DNA from 3 places in the Lysinibacillus sp. NPDC097287 genome. Region 1 is predicted to be linked to each of the others. Evidence: predicted binding sites of a transcription regulator. Region 1 holds the regulator's gene; each other region holds the start of a gene.
The links. The regulator CtsR, encoded in region 1, represses protease genes until heat stress. The targets are predictions, from matches to a motif close to ATGGTCAATAAAGGTCAAACA.

Region 1 (7,122 bases):
CGTCGATTTCCCGATACCTGGATCACCACCGATTAACACAAGCGATCCCGGCACGATGCCACCACCTAACACGCGGTTCAGCTCATTCATTTCTGTTGCGACACGAGATTCTTCTGCCACTTCTATTTGCATAATCGGCAATGCCTTTTGTGTAACAGTTGCCGAATGCTGAAACGCCCCACGAGGTCCTTTTGCTACCATTTCTACTTCTTCCACCATCTTGTTCCACTCACCACAGCCTGGACATCTTCCCATCCATTTAGCTGACTCATAGCCACAGCCTGAGCATACAAATTTTGTTTTTTTCTTTGCCATGTGTTCGTCTCCTCGAATATTTGTTCTTATTTTAAATTGTACATGAAAAGTAAAGATCCACCTACTAATTTCAGTTGAAATAATAAATACTTCATATCTTTGTAAACTTCACAACAAAATCATACACTGCTATTTTGATTCATTTAAGTAGATTCGAAACTATGTCATCAAAAAAAGACAGCGAGGCTCAAATGCCAAGCTGTCTTTTAAAATTATTTCGAAAGCGTTACTTGCTCTTTTTTCTGAACAACAAATTCATCATTTATAAAATCAATGACAACATTGTTCCCCTTCTCAACATTACCTTTTAGCAGTTCTTCCGATAGACGGTCTTCTACTTGTTTTTGTAATGCGCGGCGAATTGGGCGTGCTCCATATTGCGGATCATAGCCTTCATCTGCAATTTTCTCAAGCGCAGCGTCGGTCAATTCTAAAGTAATATCTTGCTCTTTCAGACGTTTCGTTAAGGCACTTGCCATCATTGCAACGATTTCTTTTAAGTGACCCTTTTCTAATGAATGGAACACAATCATTTCATCGATACGGTTTAAGAATTCAGGACGGAATGCTTTTTTCAATTCCTCGAGCATTGTACCTTTCATATCTTTATGCTTCGAATCTACGCCGCCAATATTGAAGCCCAGATTTTTCTGGTATTTCAATGCATCTGCACCAACGTTTGACGTCATAATAACAACCGTATTACGGAAATCTACAACACGGCCTTTAGAGTCTGTTAAACGGCCATCTTCAAGCACTTGCAATAAAATGTTGAAGACATCTGGATGAGCCTTCTCAATTTCATCGAGTAATACTACTGAGTATGGTTTACGTCGAACTTTCTCTGTTAATTGACCACCATCGTCAAAGCCTACATAACCAGGAGGTGAGCCAACTAAACGAGAAGTCGAATGTTTTTCCATGTATTCAGACATGTCAACGCGAATCATCGCATCCTCGTCACCGAACATAACCTCCGCTAATGCGCGAGCAAGCTCAGTTTTACCTACACCCGTAGGACCTAGGAAAATGAATGAACCAATTGGACGTTTTGGGTCTTTCAAGCCCGCTCTTGCACGACGGATTGCGCGAGAAATTGCAACTACCGCTTCGTCTTGACCTACAACGCGTTTGTGTAATTCTTCTTCAAGTTGTAATAGTTTTGCTGATTCTTCATGCGCAATTTTTGACACTGGAATTCCAGTCCACATTGATACTACTGCAGCCACATCATCTACTGTCACTTTCGATTCAGCTTTACCTTGTTCTTCTTTCCACATTTTGCGCGTTGATTCAATTTCATCCTTTAACTTTTGCTCGGTATCTCTAAGGGATGCAGCTTTTTCAAATTCCTGGCTTGAAACAGATGCATTTTTTTCCGAGCGGATATTTTCTAGTTTATCTTCAAGTGCTTTTAAGTTTGGTGGTGTTGCAAATGAACGTAATCGAACTTTTGAACCTGCTTCGTCAATTAAATCAATTGCTTTATCCGGTAAGAAACGGTCTGAAATATAACGATCACCCATTTTAGCTGCAGCTTCGATGGCTTCATCTGTAATTTTCACACGGTGATGCGCTTCATAGCGGTCACGCAAGCCATGGATAATTTGAATAGCTTCTTCAACAGTCGGTTCATCTACTTGAATTGGTTGGAAGCGGCGCTCTAAAGCTGCATCTTTTTCGATATATTTACGATATTCATCTAACGTTGTTGCACCAATACATTGTAGTTCTCCGCGTGCTAAGGACGGTTTTAAAATATTTGAAGCGTCAATTGCACCTTCTGCACCACCTGCACCGATTAATGTATGCAACTCATCGATGAATAAAATAACGTTTCCTGCTTGGCGGATTTCGTCCATTACTTTTTTCAGACGGTCCTCAAACTCACCACGATATTTGGTACCAGCAACAACTGTCCCCATATCCAGTGTCATCACTCGTTTATCACGTAGGATCTCTGGTACTTCGTTGTTGATGATTTGTTGTGCTAAGCCTTCTGCAATAGCTGTTTTACCTACACCTGGTTCACCAATCAACACAGGGTTATTTTTTGTACGACGTGATAGTACTTCAATAACACGTGTAATTTCTTTGCTACGTCCAATTACCGGATCTAATGTACCTTCGCGTGCAATTTGCGTTAAATCTCTTGCAAGGCTATCTAGTGTCGGTGTATTGGCAGCTTGTGCAGCTTGTTGCCCACTTTGTGTACTATCGTTATTACCTAATAGTAATAACACTTGTTGACGCGCTTTATTTAGCCCAACACCTGCATTATTTAATACACGAGCTGCTATCCCTTCACCTTCGCGAATTAACGCTAATAATAGATGCTCTGTACCAATATATGAATGACCTAGTTTACGTGATTCATCGACAGAAAGCTCAATTACTTTTTTTGCTCGTGGTGTATAGTGAACGATTGGACCAACATCCTCTTTGCCTTTACCCACTAATTCCTCAATGCCCGCTTCAATCATTTGAGGGCTAATATCGATGGCTTCTAAAGCTTTCGCTGCAATTCCGCCACCCTCACGAATAAGCCCTAACAAAATATGCTCTGTTCCTATTGATTCGTGTTTCCAACGAATAGCTTCTTCCTGAGCAAGTTGTAATACCTTTTGTGCACGCTGTGTAAAACGATTAAACATCATATGAATCCTCTCCCTTTCCCCTTATCATAGACTTACTCAATTTTTCTTCTGATAATGTCTCGCGGAGCATCTTCGCTCGCACTCGATCACGCTCGGTAGGTTGCAATGTTTCACCTGCATAATGTTGTAAAAAACCTGGTTGCATACTAACAATACATTCATTCATTGTAGCCGCTGTTACATGGTTAATTAATTGCAGATCAATACCTAATCGAACATTAGATAAACAAGTGGCAGCTTCTTCACTCGTCAATATCCGAGCATATGTTAAAGTCCCTAAGGCACGATAAATACGATCTTCTAAAGCAAGCCCTGCCTTATCCATCAGCTTGCTTCTCGCTTGTCGTTCTTTTTGAATAATTTTTTCAGCGACACTTTGAATATCAGCTAATATGTCATCCTCTGTTTTACCTAGTGTAATCTGATTTGACACTTGGTAAACATTACCCAAATTTTCACTACCTTCTCCGTAGATCCCTCTAACCGTCATGCCTAATCTAGTCATTGCATTTATAATTTGATTCATTTGACCAGTTAACGTTAGAGCTGGAAGATGCATCATCACAGACGCCCGTAGCCCTGTTCCTATATTTGTGGGACAGCTTGTTAAATATCCAAAATCATTTCGGAATGCATACGGCAAAGAAACTTCTAAGGCTCTATCTACTTTATTCGCCTGCTCATATGCCTTTTGCAATTGAAAGCTTGCCGTCATACATTGAATGCGTAAATGGTCTTCTTCGTTCACCATGATGCTTATTGATTCATCCGATGATAATAGAACGGAGCCCACCACTTCTTTACTTGCTAACTGCGGGCTGATTAAATGTTTCTCCACAAGTATTTGCCGTTGTAAGAGTGATAAATCTTTAATGGCAAAATAAGAAAAGTTTTCATCCAGCTTTGTACTATCCTGAACGGCATGTGTCACAGCTTGCTCGACTTGTAACGCTTCGTCTTCTGAAAATGCTAGTGGAAAACGGTAACCGTCTAAATTACGTGCTAGACGAATCCTAGTACTAATGACGATATCTGAATAGCCATCTTCTACATGCATCCAATCGGGTGTTGCACGCTCTAAAAAGCGTTCGATTGTCACGACACATCACCCCCTTCAAGTTGTAGCTGTTTTTCAATTTCCCTTGCTTCATCGCGAAGTTTTGCAGCTTCTTCAAATTGTTCTTCGTCAACGGCTACTTTCATACGTTTTCGAATATCTTCAATTTGTTTTTTTAAGACAAAAATATTGCTTCGTGAACCTGGCATTTTGCCAATATGTTGCGACCCTGCTTGAATGCGATTAAAGAGCTTTGGTAAATGTTCTTCAAACGTATCATAACAATTAGGACATCCGAATTTTCCTTCTTTTAAAAATTGCTTATACGTAAATCCACATTGTGAACATGTCTGTGTCTGAGGCTGTGTTTGCTGCTTTTCGTCTACTTTTTGCTGCCATGTAGGGGAGCCGAACCAATTGGATAATAGTTGTTGGATCGATACTGGTTCTTGCTTGAACTCTGCATGGAATGGATGAAATTGCGATGCGCAGACGTCACAATAATGATGTTCAACTTTTTGACCATTCTGAACTTGTGTTACGGTTACAGTAGCATTTCGCTGCTTGCAATGTTCGCAAATCATCTCCATCACCTCTTTACTTTTGCTTCTCGTATTTAATCGTCGTCAACATCGCGCGCATAATTTTTGCGCGTATGATATCTCTTAACGGTAATTGTAATTCCAACGTCGAACGATCTACCGCCGCTAACATTAATTTCGCCTCTCGCTTTGATATTACCTGCTCATCAATTAAGCGATAAACTAAATCTTCGGCCTTCGTTTGCGATGCACCGCCCTCAATTTGATATAGCACGTCATCAATCAAATCAATTTGTGAATTTGCACGGACACGTAAAATTCGAATGTATCCTCCGCCGCCACGCTTACTTTCCACTAAATAACCACGCTCGGCTGTAAATCGTGTATTAATAACATAGTTAATTTGTGAAGGCACACATTGGAACTTTTCAGCTATTTCACTGCGCTTTATTTCAATATGCCCTTCTCCGCCTAATTCGAGTACTTGTTTTAAGTAACCTTCTATGATGTCTGAGATATTACGCATTTTAAGAATCCACCTCGTTCACTTCATTGACTTTGACTATCTTTGACTATATTATACAAAACGCTAGAAAATAAATGCAATTGATACGCATACAGAAATATCGAAAATCTTATTTACTTACCTTACCCTCTTTAACAATAAAAAAACGCAAGTATATGCTCTTAGCATATACTTGCGTCTATAGAAATTATACCCATCGACCAACAATTGGATAACGCCATGGTTCATCAGATAAAGCCTTCACAATTCCGATGATTGGTACGATAAAATTCATGACCCCGAAAACCAACAAGAATGGTAATCCAATTATAATGAAGCTTAAAATCCCTGAGATCGCAATTAATACCCACATTACGATTTGGAATAACAAGGCTTGCACAGAAAAACTTTTTACTTCTTCATCTTTACTAATTATAAAAAATAAAATAGGTATTAAAAATGGTGCAATAAACGCACTAGCATGTATGATAACTTTAGACCATTTTGTTTCCATTTATATCAACCGTCCCTTTTTTTAAATCATTTTTATTTATACTAATGTTTACGGTACTATTCCCAAAAAAGTTTCAGATTTATCCGGTTTTTATCAAAAAAATATGGAGAGGCTTGTGATAGATGATGAAATTCAACACTGAACTAGCGACGGAATATGAAAAAGGTATTCGTCGTACCTTACCAAGTTACGATGCAATGCTACGCTTAACGCAAACTTTTTTCCAATCAGTGCTTCCTGATGAAGCAAAATTCATAGTGGTAGGTGCAGGCAGTGGCAACGAAATTTCACAGCTCGCCGAGCAAAAACCCCTTTGGTCATTTGTGGGTGTAGACCCAGCTGAAGCGATGCTACATTTTGCAAAGGAACGTTTAAAACCTTTACCAAATAACATTACATTACTACACGGCACCTTGCTCGAAACAGAGTTGCCAGTCACTCAATTTGATGCTGCCAGTTGTATATTGGTCCTTCACTTTATCGAATCTTATGACGAAAAGCTCGCTACATTAAAAGCGATTGCTCATCATTTAAAACCTGGTGCTCCATTTGTGCTCGTGTCCAAATACGGGCAACTCGGTTCTTCTGAAACTGAGCTACAGTTTGATTTATGGCGAGCGTATTGGCTACAACAAACAAAACTAACTTCAGCGCAAGTAGCCGATATGGAACAGTCCATTCGTGCTCTTTCCTTTATGCGTGAAGAGGATATTTTGACCCTGCTACAGGAAGCAGGATTTACTTATCCATCACGATTTTTTGCAACAACATTATTCGGAGGCTGGATTTGCCGTAAACAAAATTGAGGTGAGATAAATGCTACATACGATGGGCATCACAAAGAACCAACAACTCGTAAAAGGATTCTCCCTTGAAAATATTAAAGAGCATCAATTTGAATGGTATTGGGTTGATTTTAATTGTCCCACAGTTGAGGAAGAATTATTACTCGATACATTTTTCCACTTTCATCCGCTCGCTATTGAAGATTGTTTAATGCGCCTACAACGACCAAAGTTAGATTTTTATGATGATTATTATTTCTTTGTCATCCATAAATTGAATGAGGAGACACTCGAAGCTGAGGAAGTAAATATTTTCGTATCTGATAAATTTATCGTTACGTTTCATAAAAATGAAGCTTCTGAAATTAATAAGGTACAAAAGTTTTTAGAAGGTCAACCAAAGAATTGGGAGCGAGGCACCATTTACCTCACTTATCAAATCATCGATAAAATTGTCGATGGCTACTTCCCACTCGTCTATAAAATTGAAGATCACCTGAATACACTCGAAGATGCACTGACGTATCAAAGTAGTGTCAATACGATGCAGGATGTATTCGAGTTCCGCAGTGATCTATTACATTTAAGACGTACAATTTTACCAATGCGCGATTTATTGTATCGCGTACTCAGCTCTTATCGCTTCTCGTTAAAAAAACCTGAACTTGCGTACTTCGGGGATATTCACGACCATTTAGCGAAGCTGACAGAAATGGTCGAGTCGAATCGCGAGCTTACGGCCGATAT
Region 2 (7,122 bases), on a different contig from region 1:
CAGAAGCACACGACAAACAAGGAGCACTGCTTGCCCAAAAAGTTTCAGCTGAATTAGGCACAGGTGTTACGGTAAAATTCAATCGTTATCTCACAACTTAGGATGTGCGGTCAAAGCCAAAATCAAGCACCACACTACACAAGATGATGCATGCGCCAATCGCTAAGTAAAATTCGGTTGTGTGTAGCATGAATTTGAATACAACTGCCCAAGAATAACCTAGTGTTCGATAATTTAAATATAATATCAGATTGCCTATCGATAGAATTAACAAACCATAACTAAGTAAAAACATAAATACACGGAACAAGTATGCGCATCCTTTCTATTTCTTCTTACTTATCATCTATTCGAATGGACAATAAAAAATACGTCAGCCATGAAAATTCTGGCTGACGTTTTCTATTAATCTACGTATTTTTTAAATAATAAACTTGCATTGTGTCCACCAAAGCCTAGCGAATTACTCATTGCATATTCAATGTTTGCTTCACGTGCTTGATTCGGCACGTAATCTAAATCACATTCAGGATCTGGTTCTGTTAGGTTCATTGTTGGTGGTAAAATCCCCTCTTTTAAAGCTAATGCTGTAAAGATTGCTTCCACACCACCCGCTGCGCCTAGTAAGTGACCTGTCATAGATTTAGTCGAGCTCATCGCTAATTTATATGCATGTTCACCAAAAGTTGTTTTAACTGCTTGTGTTTCAAATAAATCATTATACGGTGTACTTGTACCGTGTGCGTTAATATAGCCAACTTGTGATGGTTCTACACCACCATCTGCTAATGCTTGCTTCATCGCACGAGCAGCACCTTCGCCTTCAGGTGCTGGCGCTGTAATATGATGGGCATCACCTGTCGAGCCGTATCCAAGGACCTCTGCATAAATTTTTGCACCGCGTGCTTTTGCATGTTCGTATTCTTCTAAAATCACAATACCTGCACCTTCGCCGATGATAAAACCATCACGGTTTTTATCAAAGGGACGAGAAGCAGTTGTCGGATCTGTATTTAAAGATAATGCCGTATTTGCACAGAAACCAGCCACCGCCATTGTTATAATTGGAGACTCTGCACCGCCGCTAATCATTACATCCGCGTCGCCGCGTTCAATCACTTTAAACGCATCGCCAATAGAATTCGTGCCAGATGCACATGCCGTTACAGAACAAGAATTAATGCCCTTTGCTCCAAAATGGATTGATACTTGGCCTGATGCCATATCTGGAATCATCATCGGAATAAAGAATGGGCTAACACGTCTTGCACCACGCTCTTGGAACGTTAAAAATTGTTGCTCGTACGTTTCCATACCACCAATCCCTGAACCAATCCATACGCCTGCTCGCGGTGCCAATTCCTCATCGATTGTAAGCTTGGCATCTTCCATCGCCATAATCGACGCGGCAAGTGCATAATGCGTGAAGCGGTCCATCTTACGCGCTTCTTTACGTTCAATATATTTTTCAATATCAAAGTCTTTTACTTCTGCTGCAATTTTCGCAGCAAATTGTTCTTTATTTAAGCGCGTTAGCTCCCCTACACCTGACTTGCCTGCTTTTACGTTTTCCCATGTTTCCTCAATGCTATTCCCAAGTGGTGTTACTGCGCCAATTCCTGTTATCACTACACGTCGTTTACTCATTGTCTTACTCCCTTCAAGCAATTTATCTTTTTTATTTTCCCCATCTCATTGTAAGAGCGCCCCATGTTAAGCCGCCACCAAATCCTATAAGGACTAATAGATCATCATCTTTTACTTTGCCTGCTTCTATCTCTTCTACTAAGGAAATACCAATTGATGCAGCCGATGTATTGCCATATTTATGAATCGTTTTTGACATTTTTTCTGGCGGTAACTCTAAACGTTCGCGTGCTGATTCCATAATCCGAATATTCGCTTGATGAGGTACTAAAAGGTTTACATCTTCTTTTGATAAACCAGCCTTGTCTAGTACATTTACTGCCGACTCGCCCATTTGGCGAACAGCAAACTTAAACACTTCACGACCATTCATCGCAATCGTCTGTTGCTGGGTTAAATAGAGGTGTTTTCCACCTGAACCATCTGAGCCAAGTTCGAACGATAAAATCCCTCTACCTTCTGATACTTTCCCCATGACTGCAGCACTTGCTCCGTCACCAAATAAAACGGCCGTATTACGATCTTCCCAATCGATAACTTTCGACAGTTTTTCAACACCTACTACTAAGACATATTTATAAGCGTTAGATTCTACAAATTGTTTGGCTGTCACCAAGCCATATATAAATCCTGCACACGCTGCACCAACATCCATCGCTGCTGCATTTACTGCACCAATTTGGTCTTGGACCATACATGCTACACTCGGAAACGCTTGGTCTTGTGTCACTGTTGCAACTAGCACCAAACCAATTTCCTCGGGAGCAATCCCTGCTTTATTTAATGCATCTTTTGCAGCGGCTACTGCTAGATCTGATGTCTCTTGTGTGTCTGCAGCAAATCTACGTTCTTCAATACCTGTACGAGTACGAATCCACTCATCTGACGTATCCATCATTTTTTCTAAATCAAAATTCGTCATTACTTTTTCCGGAACGTATCTTCCTAACCCTATAATACCTGCGTTCATACAGCACCCCTCTGCTTTCTTAACATCAATTATTAGTAACTGGTCATAATTATAACTCATAATTTTTCTGAAAACAATAGGTGAAATCGTGTGACAATTTCGCCATGTTTATTAAAAAGATTCTTTTTTTTTCGATATATGTTATGATATGATAATGTATATGTAATAAAACTTTATGATTTTCAAAAAGTTCGGTAGAGGTGAATTTTATGCAATATATCGCAACATTCGTATGGTCATTCCTACTTGTTTCAATGTTAAACTATGTAGTAAGTTCTGTACTTGGCGCACCATTTGACTTCCAAGTTGGCGCAATTATCTCAGTTGTGTTCTCAGTACTAATTTTTGTAATTGGCGCTATCATTCCAAACGAACCAACTCCAGAAGCAGCAGACCATCATTAATAACAAAAAAGGACATCTCAATTTTGAGATGTCCTTTTTTTGTGGCATCATCCACAGTTATTATTCATTTTACTTTTCTACAACGCACTGTCCATCACGCATCGTGATGTGAAGTACCTCACCTGGTAAAGCTTCCCCACGTAATAATTCCTTCGCAACTGCTGTCTCAATATAACGTTGAACGAAACGTTTTAATGGACGTGCACCAAATTGTGGATCAGCCCCTTGCTCAACTACCCAATGGATCACTGCTTCGTCTACTTGCAATGTAATTTCCTGCTCCGCTACACGCTTCATCAGTTGCCCTACATATTTCCAAGCAATCGCTGTAAAGTGTTCATCAGACAATGCGTGGAACAGTATAATATCATCCATACGGTTTAACAGTTCTGGTTTAAAGTGTTGTCGCAATGCTGCCATCACAAGATCTTCTACAACGTCATCATCATTTTTCGCTTCCATCAAATAACTAGAACCAATATTAGACGTTAATATTACAACTGTATTTGTGAAATTCACCATACGGCCTTGGCTATCTGTAATTCGACCATCATCTAAAATTTGCAGTAAAATATTCGCGACATCTGGATGCGCTTTTTCGATTTCATCGAGTAATACAACAGAATATGGATTACGTCGAACTGCTTCCGTTAATTGACCGCCTTCTTCGTAACCCACGTATCCTGGAGGTGCACCGACCAATCTAGAAACACTATGTTTTTCCATGTACTCACTCATATCAATACGAATAAAGTGATCTTCTGAATCGAATAATTGAGCAGCTAGTGCCTTGGCCAGCTCTGTCTTGCCGACACCCGTTGGTCCTAAGAACAAGAAACTGCCGATCGGACGATGTGGATCTTTAATGCCTGCACGAGTACGCCAAACCGCTTCCGTTACCAACTGAACTGCATTATCTTGCCCAACAACACGCTCATGTAGCGTCTCTTTTAAACGTAATAATTTTTCACGTTCACCTTCCACTAGCTTTGTTACTGGTATACCTGTCCAGCGGGAAACAATAGATGCTATTTCGTCAGCTGTTACTTCTTCACGTAAAATACGTGCTTCTGTACCATTTTCTAATTGCTGTTCCATTCCTTGAATTTCTTTTTCAAGTGTTGGGATTTTACCATGACGTAATTCTGCAGCTTTGTTTAGATCATACTTACTTTCTGCTTCATCTAGGTCACGACGATATTTATCAAGCGTTTCACGTTTTTTCTGTATACCGTGAAGGGCTTCTTTTTCAGCTTCCCATTGTTTACGCATTCCTTCCGATGATTCCTTCAACTTAGTAAGTTCTTCACGAAGCTGCTCTAATCTTTTTTTACTAGCATCATCTTTTTCTTTGCGTAGCGCTTGTTCTTCGATTTCTAGTTGCATAATACGTCGTGTCACCGCATCTAACTCTTGAGGCATTGAGTCGATTTCTGTACGAATCATTGCACATGCCTCGTCAATTAAATCAATTGCTTTGTCTGGTAAGAAGCGCTCTGTAATATATCGATTTGAAAGTTCTGCAGCTGCCACAATGGCACGGTCATGAATGCGTACAGCATGATGTAATTCAAATCGTTCTTTTAAGCCACGTAAAATCGACACTGTATCTTCAATAGAAGGCTCACGTACTAGGACTTGTTGGAAACGACGTTCTAATGCAGGGTCTTTTTCAATATACATACGATATTCATCTAACGTTGTTGCACCAATACAATGCAGTTCACCACGGGCAAGCATCGGTTTTAACATATTCCCAGCATCCATTGCCCCATCTGTTTTCCCTGCGCCTACAATTGTATGAATTTCATCAATGAATAAAATGATACGCCCTTCTGCTTCTTTCACTTCTTTAAGAACACCTTTTAAACGTTCTTCGAATTGACCTCGATAGCTTGCACCAGCAATTAATGCGCTCATATCTAGTTCATACAAAATGCTATCTTTTAATCCTTCTGGAACATCACCTTTGACAATACGTTGTGCTAAGCCTTCTACGATTGCCGTTTTACCAACACCAGGTTCCCCTATTAAAACCGGATTGTTTTTAGTTTTACGCGTTAAAATTCGAATAACATTTCGAATTTCTTCATCACGACCAATAACCGGATCCATTTTACCATTTTTGACTTCTTCAATTAAATTACGACCAAATTGCTCTAATGGTTTTTTATCATCAGTTTGTTGAAATTGCATAGTCAGCATCTCCTTTTAAAATGTTTGACCTTTTTTGACTAACTTTATTTTACAACATCCGACAGGCTCGTGCAAAAAATAAGCTCTAAAAATCACACTCGAAATTGGAATATTATGTTATGATATTGTTGTATTTCGTTCGTTTAGTATATGGAAAAGGTTAATCATCATCCTTTTGTAATATAATTACTAGTTACAAAAAGAAAGAGATGTGATTGTTATATGGTCATAATGGATAATATGCAAGACAATATTCATGCTCTTTTTAAAAATCATGGTATTTTTATTAAAGTGGATAAGGGTAGTAAAATTTTTTTAGAAGGTGAGCGTGCCGAAGAAATTTTTTTTATTGAATCTGGCGCTATTCAAATTAATCAAGAGACCGAAAGTGGTAAAGAATTAACGATGCGTATTTGTGGACCTAATAGTATTATTGGTGAAAGCTCACTGTTTTGTCACCTTATCTATAATTCCATGACCGCTAAAGTGTTAGAGCCTTCTACCTTATATGTGCTTAGTCGAAAATCAATGGAGCATCTATTAACAGAACAACCGATGTCCATGGTGGAGTATTTGAAGTGGCTCCAAATTGAGAATTTCAAGCACCAAAGCCGATTACGTGATTTGGTATTGAACGGTAAAAAAGGCGCTTTATTTTCCACACTAATTCGCCTAACAAACACATATGGAAAACCTTTAGATAATGGTTCGATTGTTATTGATTTTCCATTAACTAATTTTGAAGTTGCCAACCTATGTGGAACAAGTCGAGAAATGATTAATCGCATGCTGAATGATTTAAAAAAGCATGATATCTTAACATTTGAAAAAGGATACATTACTATCCATAATATAAAATTTTTAAAAGATGAAATCGCCTGCGAAAATTGCCCTTTACAGATTTGCCGAATAGATTAATCCGCTATACGAAAAACCCCTGTCTGCAAATTACTGCAAACAGGGATTTTTTATGTCTCTAAATACTTTTTTCACTTTTACTATTAACGTACACCTAAAGCGATTTTTGCATAGCGTGACATTTTGTCTTTTGACCATGGTGGATTCCACACGATATTAACGTTTGTGCTCTTCACTTCTGGTAACTCGCTAAGTGCTGTATTAACTTGGTCTACGATAACCGGTCCCATTGGACAGCCCATTGATGTTAACGTCATATCGACAGTTGCTACGCCCTCATCATCTAAATCTACTTCATATACTAAACCTAAGTTGACAATATCAATGCCAAGCTCAGGGTCAATTACATTTTCTAATGCACCTAACATACTATCTTTCATATCTTGATCCATTTCATTTCTCCTCTCTACACAATAATCAAATTCGCCTTGGCGTATTTGCGTCCAGATTTTGAATTGTGCTTGCACAATTAACTCCTTTCAAAATCTGTGACATCCGCCGGAGCTTTAATTATATTCACCGGACGTTTAAACGCCCGGTGAATACAATTAACCTCATCATAGCAGATGATACTTATTATGCCAAATGCTGTGCAAGCCAATCCGTTGCTGCTAGCAAACCATCACGTGTAATAGCATGTCCTGCTTGATTGTCTACCACAAAATTTAAATTTTCTGGGTTTGCATCATAATATGCACGTAATTTTAAATAAAATGTATAAGTATCTTTAAAAGGCACTGTTGAATCTTTTTTTCCATGCCAGAAAAACACTGGGCGCCTTGCAAACTTTTCAGGCGTTAATGTGACATCATAACTTGCCAATAAGTCATTGCTTTTAGCAATTTCCGCATCTGTCATTGGCCAACTAAGTCCTTTAACAGCCAATTGCTCTAATTGGTATTTTCCTAGTTCTACAAAACCGGGTGCACCCATGCATAAAGCTGCAGTAGTTATCCAATCATAACGCTTTAAGCAACCTGATGTTGT
Region 3 (7,122 bases), on a different contig from region 1:
GCCTAACGGTGGAATCATGCGCCTAAATGCTTGCGGTAAAATTACTTTACGCATCGCTTGATTATGTGTTAAACCAAGTGATCGCGCTGCCTCCATTTGCCCTTTGTCGATACTTTGAATACCTGCACGGAAAATTTCAGCATTGTATGCTGCACAGTTTAAAACTAGTGCGGTAATACCAGACACCATAAAGCCGAGTGAATGGCCAAATATTGTTGGAATTAACGCTAAGTGAATCAATAAAATTTGCACAAGCATCGGTGTTCCACGGAATAAATCCACATAAATCTTTGATGGCCAGTATATCCATTTCTTTTTCGATAACTTTCCCAACCCTAAAAATAAACCTAAGATAATTCCACCAAGATAACCGCTTAGCGTCAAAATTAACGTGATGCCAATACCACGTATAAACATATCACGGTAGTTCCAGACTGTGTCCCATTGTAAATCAAAGATGTCCATCCGAACCCACTTCCCCTTTTTTCAATCAATTAGCAAAAACAAGCATGTCGGTCACCACTTTACCTAATGACCACCCATGCTATATTCTGAAAATCACTTAAAATCCGTACCAGTAATTTCTTTTAATTTCCCGTTGTCTTTAATCTTTTGTAGACCTTCATTTAATAGTGATAGTAACTCTTCGTTCCCTTTACGTACCATGAAGCCATAGTATTCTTTTTCAAAGTTATCATCTTTTACTACCTTAATTTTTGCTTTTGGATTTGCCTTCATATATTCATACACTACTGCATTATCACCAATTGTTGCATCTACGTTACCGTTTAACATTTCTTGAATAGCAATAGGTTGGGTTTTAAATGCCATGATATTTGTACTCGCATCCCCTTGTAGCTTTTTCGCAGCCACATGACCTGTTGCATTAATTTGTACAGAGATTTTTTTATCTTTTAATTCAGCTAATGATTTAATATTAGAATCTTCTTTTACAACAATTAGTAATTGAGATTCATAGTACGGCTCTGTGAAATCGTATGTTTGTTTTCGCTCATCTGTAACCGTAATACCTGATGCACCAATATCAGTTTCTCTGTTTTTAATTGTTTGGAATACTGCCTCCCATCCAGTGTTTTGCCATTCTACTTCAAAATCCATTTCGTCAGCGATTGCTTGCATAACATCTACGTCAATCCCTACGATGTTGCCTTTGTCATCTACTGATTCAAATGGAGCAAATGTTGCTTCTGTTGCTACCTTGTAAACTTTTTTACCTTCACTATCACCCGAAGTACCGCCATCTGATGAAGTATCTTCTTTTGTGCCACATCCCGCTAATACTAGCGAGAATGCAGCAACGATCATTAATAACATCCATAAACGCTTTTTCATAGAACTTCCCCCTAAATAAAATGATTTTCCGATAATGTTTTTACATTTTATTCGGAAATTTTAGATTATTGAGTTAATTATAGTAACAATATAATCTATATACAACATTTATTCATAGAAAGTAATTGTTTTTTCATAAAAACGGATCATCGTAAAAAGGTGGGGATGACATTTGGTAAAGGTGTATAACAATATAAGAATGCTCGTTGATTGGAGTGGAGGCTGGGCGAGTGTAGCTGACGGCATTCGCCTTTCGCTACAGAGCAAAGCTTCCTGGGGGATTAGCGTCACAGATGAGACCCTGGAGCGAGCACCGCGAGTGAAGCGGCTCATCGGACGCCCCCCCCCCCCGGAAAGCGCCCAGCCGGAACGGAAATCAACCCCAAGTTATGATGATGACCCATAAAAATAGAATTATATATTAGAACATAATATAATAAACAATCCTAAACGAATACTTATGCAACTATAAGATAATTTTCAAAATAATATTTAGTTATTTTTTTGCACAAAAAAAGAGTCCCCCTCAGAAAGGGACTCTTTTTCGGACTAGGAAACTAGCCTCACGTTCGGTATGTTCACTAAAAATAATTTGGAGTTATTGCTTTTTTGAAGGTTTGAAAAGATGAAATTGGGGAATAATGCCGATGAAACAGTATTCCTAATTTTATTCCTTCCATCTCCACTAAGCAGGCTGCTAAGCTACTTATCCGGAGAATAAAGCTATAAAATCGATCTATTAAGTCAGTAAAATGGCGCCCTCGGAGGGAATCGAACCCCCAGTGCAAGAACCGGAATCTTACGTGTTATCCATTACACCACGAGGGCAATTGAACATAAAAAAAGTACGCACCTAAAGCCTTCATGACAAAAGCCTGACGGAGAGTATCCTTCGAAACATAACTGCATGGTACTTTAACTACGATCCTTCTATTATACAAATGTCTTGCTTACATTTCAACTACTGTTTTTCTTTTGTTTGAAAAAAATATACTTTTAATAAATTTCGCATTATCAGCGTTAATATTTGACCTTCCCTGACTATAATGTGTATGATAAAGTTACAGCTGAGATATTTTGGTCTATTTCAGCAATAGTAATCGAATTTAGCTTTTTAAGGAGGATTTAACATGAATTTAATTCCTACAGTTATTGAACAAACAAGTCGTGGTGAACGTGCATATGATATCTATTCACGCCTACTTAAAGATCGTATCATCCTTTTAGGTAGTGCTATTGATGACAATGTAGCCAATTCAATCGTTGCACAGCTTCTATTCCTAGAGGCAGAAGATCCAGATAAGGATATTTCACTTTACATCAACTCTCCAGGTGGTTCTATTACAGCTGGTATGGCGATTTACGACACAATGCAATTTATCAAACCTAAAGTACAAACAATTTGTATTGGTATGGCTGCATCAATGGGTGCTTTCCTACTTGCTGCTGGTGAACCAGGTAAACGCTGTGCATTGCCAAATGCAGAAGTAATGATTCACCAACCACTTGGTGGAGCACAAGGTCAAGCGACTGAAATTGAAATCGCTGCGAAACGCATTCTATTCTTACGTGATAAATTAAACACTATTTTATCAGAACGTACTGGTCAGCCACTTGAAGTCATCGCAAGAGACACTGATCGTGATAACTTTATGACAGCTGAACGTGCCAAAGAATATGGTTTAATCGACCACATCTTCAGCCGTAGCGATCGTAAATAACAATAAAAATCCGCCTAGCTTTCAGTAGCTAGGCGGATTTTTTGTCATAGTATTGCAGCAAAGCCTTCTTCTATTAATCAGCTTTTTGAATCAATGTTGCTAAAGATGTAACCGCTTGCTCAGCATCGTTACCCTCACCGCTTAAAACGACTTCCGTCCCTTTAGCGATGGCTAGGCTCATAACGCCCATAATGGATTTTGCATTAACTTTTTTCTCATCTTTCTCAAGAAAAACATCTGCATTGAAGCGATTAGCTTCCTGTACAAACAACGCTGCTTGTCTAGCTTGTAAACCTAACTTTAATTTTACTTCGACTCTTCTCTCAATCATTCGCAAAACTCCCCTTCAGTACCGTTCATCTTTTATTTAATCTTACCTTAATTGTTGTGAAAAGAACAATAAGCGATAATGCATTACTTTCATGCCATAAAAGTATGGAAGCTTAGCCACCTACTTTTTCGCCTCGTCGCAATGCTTCTGCAATTTCATCAATTTTACGTAATCGATGATTGACGCCTGATTTACTCACGGTTCCACTCAATACCATTTCACCTAGTTCTTTCAATGTTACGTCTTGATATTCTACCCTTAATCGTGCAATTTCACGCAATTTTTCAGGTAATTGATCTAAACCTATTGAATTTTCGATAAAACGTATATTGTCGACTTGGCGTAATGCTGCACCAATCGTTTTATTTAAATTCGCAGTTTCACAGTTTACTATACGATTTACACTATTTCGCATATCTCGTAAAATCCGTACATCCTCAAATTTCATCATCGCTTGATGTGCACCGACGATATTTAGAAAGTCAGAAATTTTTTCAGCTTCTTTTAAATAAGTGACAAAGCCCTTTTTACGCTCAATGGTCTTAGCATTGAGGTCAAACTCATTCATTAAATCCATTAGCGCCTCGCCATGCTCTTTGTATAATGAATATACTTCTAGGTGGTAGGCAGACGTTTCTGGATTATTTACCGAGCCCCCTGCTAAAAATGCCCCACGCAAATAGGCTCTTTTTTGACCACTCTTTTTAATCAGCTCTCTTGAAATTGTATGATTAAATTGAAAATCATCCGAAATAATCGCCAAATCAATAAGTAGCTCTCTAGCTCCGTCTCGAACACGACAAATGTAAACGTTATTTTTTTTCAGACGCATTTTTTTTCGTACAAGTAGTTCGACATTATAAGGATACAACTTTTTCATGATCGTATAAAGTCTTCTAGCAATCGCTGCATTTTCCGTTTGTACATCTAAACTTAGTTGCTTGTTCGCAAAAGATAGCGAGCCATTCATACGAATTAACGCTGATACTTCCGCTTTCATACATTGATCATCGGCTTCGACTTGTGTCAGTTCCTTTTTGGTTTCTGAGGCAAAAGACATCTCCTAACCTCCTTTCGTCATTCATTTCTATGTATATGTTTATCTTATCATATACAATAAATTCTCTTTATGAATCAATTATAGTTTTCTTTTTATATTCTTCTACATACTCTACCAGCCATTCTGCAACATTTGTAGCGTTGTGACGTACAGTTCCATCCTGACGTATCGTTGCAATGTCTCGTTGAATAACTTCTAATCCTATACTTTCAAGCATCTCTACATCAAATGTAACTGGTTCTGCTTGCTCTTCTTTATACAATTCTTTTACAGGGTTTGGTAGTGTTTCATCATTTACTAAAATTGCATCTATAAACTTTTCGCCCACATGATCATTAATTGCTTTCACATGATCCCCAGCGGTATACGCAATAGTTTCGCCTTTTTGTGTCATTAGATTACATACATAGATTTTATGGCCTTTTGCACGTACAACTGCCTCTCCAATTTCTTTAACGAGCAAATTAGGAATAATACTCGTATATAAACTTCCTGGCCCGATTAAAATATAATCCGCTCGTTTAATAGCACGGATAGCTTCTGGTAGTGGTTGCACATCTTCTGGCACTAAAAACACATTCTTGATACGCTTATTTGCCTTTGGAATTTTCGACTCACCTTCAACAATGGAACCATCCTCTAGTTCTGCGTGAAGTGAAATCTTTTTATTAGCAGCAGGTATAACGCGACCATGAACTTTTAACACTTTTCCCATCTCACTGATAGCATGGTTAAAATCCCCGGTAATATCCGTTAGAGCTGTTAACATTAAATTCCCAAGTGAATGTCCACTCAATTCCTCTGATGCTGAAAAACGATACTGAAACATTTGCTCCACTAATGGTTCAACATCTGATAATGCAGCAATAACGTTTCGTACATCTCCAGGTGGTGGAATATCATAGTCATCACGTAAACGGCCTGAGGAGCCACCATCATCAGCTACTGTTACAATTGCCGTAATTTCAAAAGGATGATGTTTCAATCCACGTAGTAATGTGGATAGCCCCGTACCGCCACCAATGACGACAAGCTTCGTCTGCTTCTTTTTCATTCACTCAATCCTTTCTACGATTGATGTCACGATGTGTTATAACGGTTTCTTCGTTTTTATTTAAATAAGCTCCAAAATATTCAGCGAGTGTGACAGAACGATGTTGTCCCCCTGTACAACCAAATGCAATGACAAGCTGCGATTTCCCCTCCTGTTTATAAAGCGGAACCATGAACTCAAACAAATCCGTTAACTTTTGAATTAACGTTTTTGTATCTTCTAAAGCAAGTACATACGAGGAAACTTCAGTTTGCAAACCGGTTTTAGGGCGTAATTCTTCTACATAGTAAGGATTTTTTAAAAAGCGCACATCAAATACTAGATCTGCATCTATTGGCATGCCATGCTTAAAACCAAATGACATAACATTGACAGTGAACACACTTTTCGCATCTCTAGCAAATTCTTTTGCAATTTTCTCACGTAATTCTTTTGGTTTCAAATTGGACGTATTGTAAACGGAGTGTGCTCGACCTTTTACTTCTGATAACAATCTACGTTCTTGCTTAATACCTTCTAATGGCAAACCATTCGTTGCTAAAGGATGTGCGCGCCTTGTTTCCTTATACCGACGAACAAGCACCTCATCATCTGCATCTAAAAATAAAATACGTGGAGAAATATCTCCTCCTTGCAACATATGATCTAGTGCACCAATTAAAGAATCAAAAAAATCACCGCCACGCATATCCATTACAGCCGCAATGCGTGTAATATTTTTACCTGTGTCTCGTAGCAATGTTAAAAACGTGGTTAAAAGTGCTGGTGGTAAATTGTCAATACAGTAATATCCTAAATCTTCAAAACTTTGAATTGCTACGGTTTTTCCCGCTCCAGACATACCTGTAATAATGACTAATTCATGTGTACATTGTTGACTATCGCCTACCACTGCATCCAGCTCCTTTAATGTGATTTAGGTTATTAGCGCCATACTCTTCCTTGATGTAAACAGAGGGGAATGTGCTTTCCTTATTCTTCAGACATTTGGATTTTTTCATGTAATAATTCAAAATCTCTTGTATATTCAAATGTACCATATTGAATCCCTGACTGTTCCACGGCAAACAATAAATTTGTCCGGTCTCCTTCAGCCATCGGTAGGTCTTTAAGTTTCTCTATTGGATGCCAGGCAAGTGTTCCTTCTCGTGTTTCCTTAAATAACTCACCTTCAACATCTGTTGCGACAAATGTGTAAAGCATCCATTCATCAATTGTTTCTTTATCTTCTTTAATGACCATTGTATAAACACCTTTTAAATGTGTATGCAATGGCGTTACATTTGTTTCTTCTTTAAATTCACGAACGGCCGCTTCATAAATTGATTCGCCGCTTTCCATTTTACCGCCCGGTGCTACATACCAACCACGTCTCGGCTTTTGAAGTAATAAAACTTGACCATCCTTTACCGCTAGTAAGTTTGCAATTCTTTGCATAGGCACACCTCTAATCTCTTTCACATTCTCCCCCTATTATAACAAGACCAGTGCACTGTATACAAAGGATAGTCCTACCTACTCTGCCCGTAGCACAAAAAAGCAGGTTGTTCTCACCTATTTAGGCGGGAACAACCTACTAAACAAAATAAAAGGGGGATTGCTA

Region 2: ACIQ2D_RS06220 (ATP-dependent Clp protease ATP-binding subunit) is a predicted target of CtsR. The motif match lies at 5,239-5,259, and genes of this name have one in related genera.
Region 3: clpP (ATP-dependent Clp endopeptidase proteolytic subunit ClpP) is a predicted target of CtsR. The motif match lies at 2,378-2,398, and genes of this name have one in related genera.

The regions. Positions count from the first base shown of each region.
Region 1 covers NZ_JBIWCX010000013.1:84,506-91,627, reverse strand. Annotated here, with positions in the region: gene radA (DNA repair protein RadA) at 1-315, opposite strand, end outside; gene ACIQ2D_RS16935 (ATP-dependent Clp protease ATP-binding subunit) at 528-2,972, opposite strand; gene mcsB (protein-arginine kinase McsB) at 2,962-4,071, opposite strand; gene ACIQ2D_RS16925 (UvrB/UvrC motif-containing protein) at 4,068-4,613, opposite strand; gene ACIQ2D_RS16920 (CtsR family transcriptional regulator) at 4,627-5,097, opposite strand; gene ACIQ2D_RS16915 (DUF4870 domain-containing protein) at 5,285-5,590, opposite strand; gene ACIQ2D_RS16910 (class I SAM-dependent methyltransferase) at 5,713-6,396, shown strand; gene corA (magnesium/cobalt transporter CorA) at 6,407-7,122, shown strand, end outside.
Region 2 covers NZ_JBIWCX010000003.1:148,979-156,100, forward strand. Annotated here, with positions in the region: gene ACIQ2D_RS06200 (hypothetical protein) at 1-101, shown strand, start outside; gene ACIQ2D_RS22370 (YuzI family membrane protein) at 98-310, opposite strand; gene fabF (beta-ketoacyl-ACP synthase II) at 406-1,647, opposite strand; gene ACIQ2D_RS06210 (beta-ketoacyl-ACP synthase III) at 1,679-2,617, opposite strand; gene ACIQ2D_RS06215 (YjzD family protein) at 2,827-3,021, shown strand; gene ACIQ2D_RS06220 (ATP-dependent Clp protease ATP-binding subunit) at 3,091-5,217, opposite strand; gene ACIQ2D_RS06225 (Crp/Fnr family transcriptional regulator) at 5,449-6,135, shown strand; gene ACIQ2D_RS06230 (metal-sulfur cluster assembly factor) at 6,219-6,527, opposite strand; gene ACIQ2D_RS06235 (prolyl oligopeptidase family serine peptidase) at 6,712-7,122, opposite strand, start outside.
Region 3 covers NZ_JBIWCX010000015.1:39,923-47,044, reverse strand. Annotated here, with positions in the region: gene ACIQ2D_RS18085 (amino acid ABC transporter permease) at 1-465, opposite strand, end outside; gene ACIQ2D_RS18080 (basic amino acid ABC transporter substrate-binding protein) at 559-1,353, opposite strand; tRNA gene ACIQ2D_RS18075 (tRNA-Arg) at 2,107-2,181, opposite strand; gene clpP (ATP-dependent Clp endopeptidase proteolytic subunit ClpP) at 2,484-3,074, shown strand; gene ACIQ2D_RS18065 (HPr family phosphocarrier protein) at 3,148-3,405, opposite strand; gene whiA (DNA-binding protein WhiA) at 3,518-4,465, opposite strand; gene ACIQ2D_RS18055 (gluconeogenesis factor YvcK family protein) at 4,533-5,519, opposite strand; gene rapZ (RNase adapter RapZ) at 5,524-6,411, opposite strand; gene ACIQ2D_RS18045 (8-oxo-dGTP diphosphatase) at 6,492-6,956, opposite strand.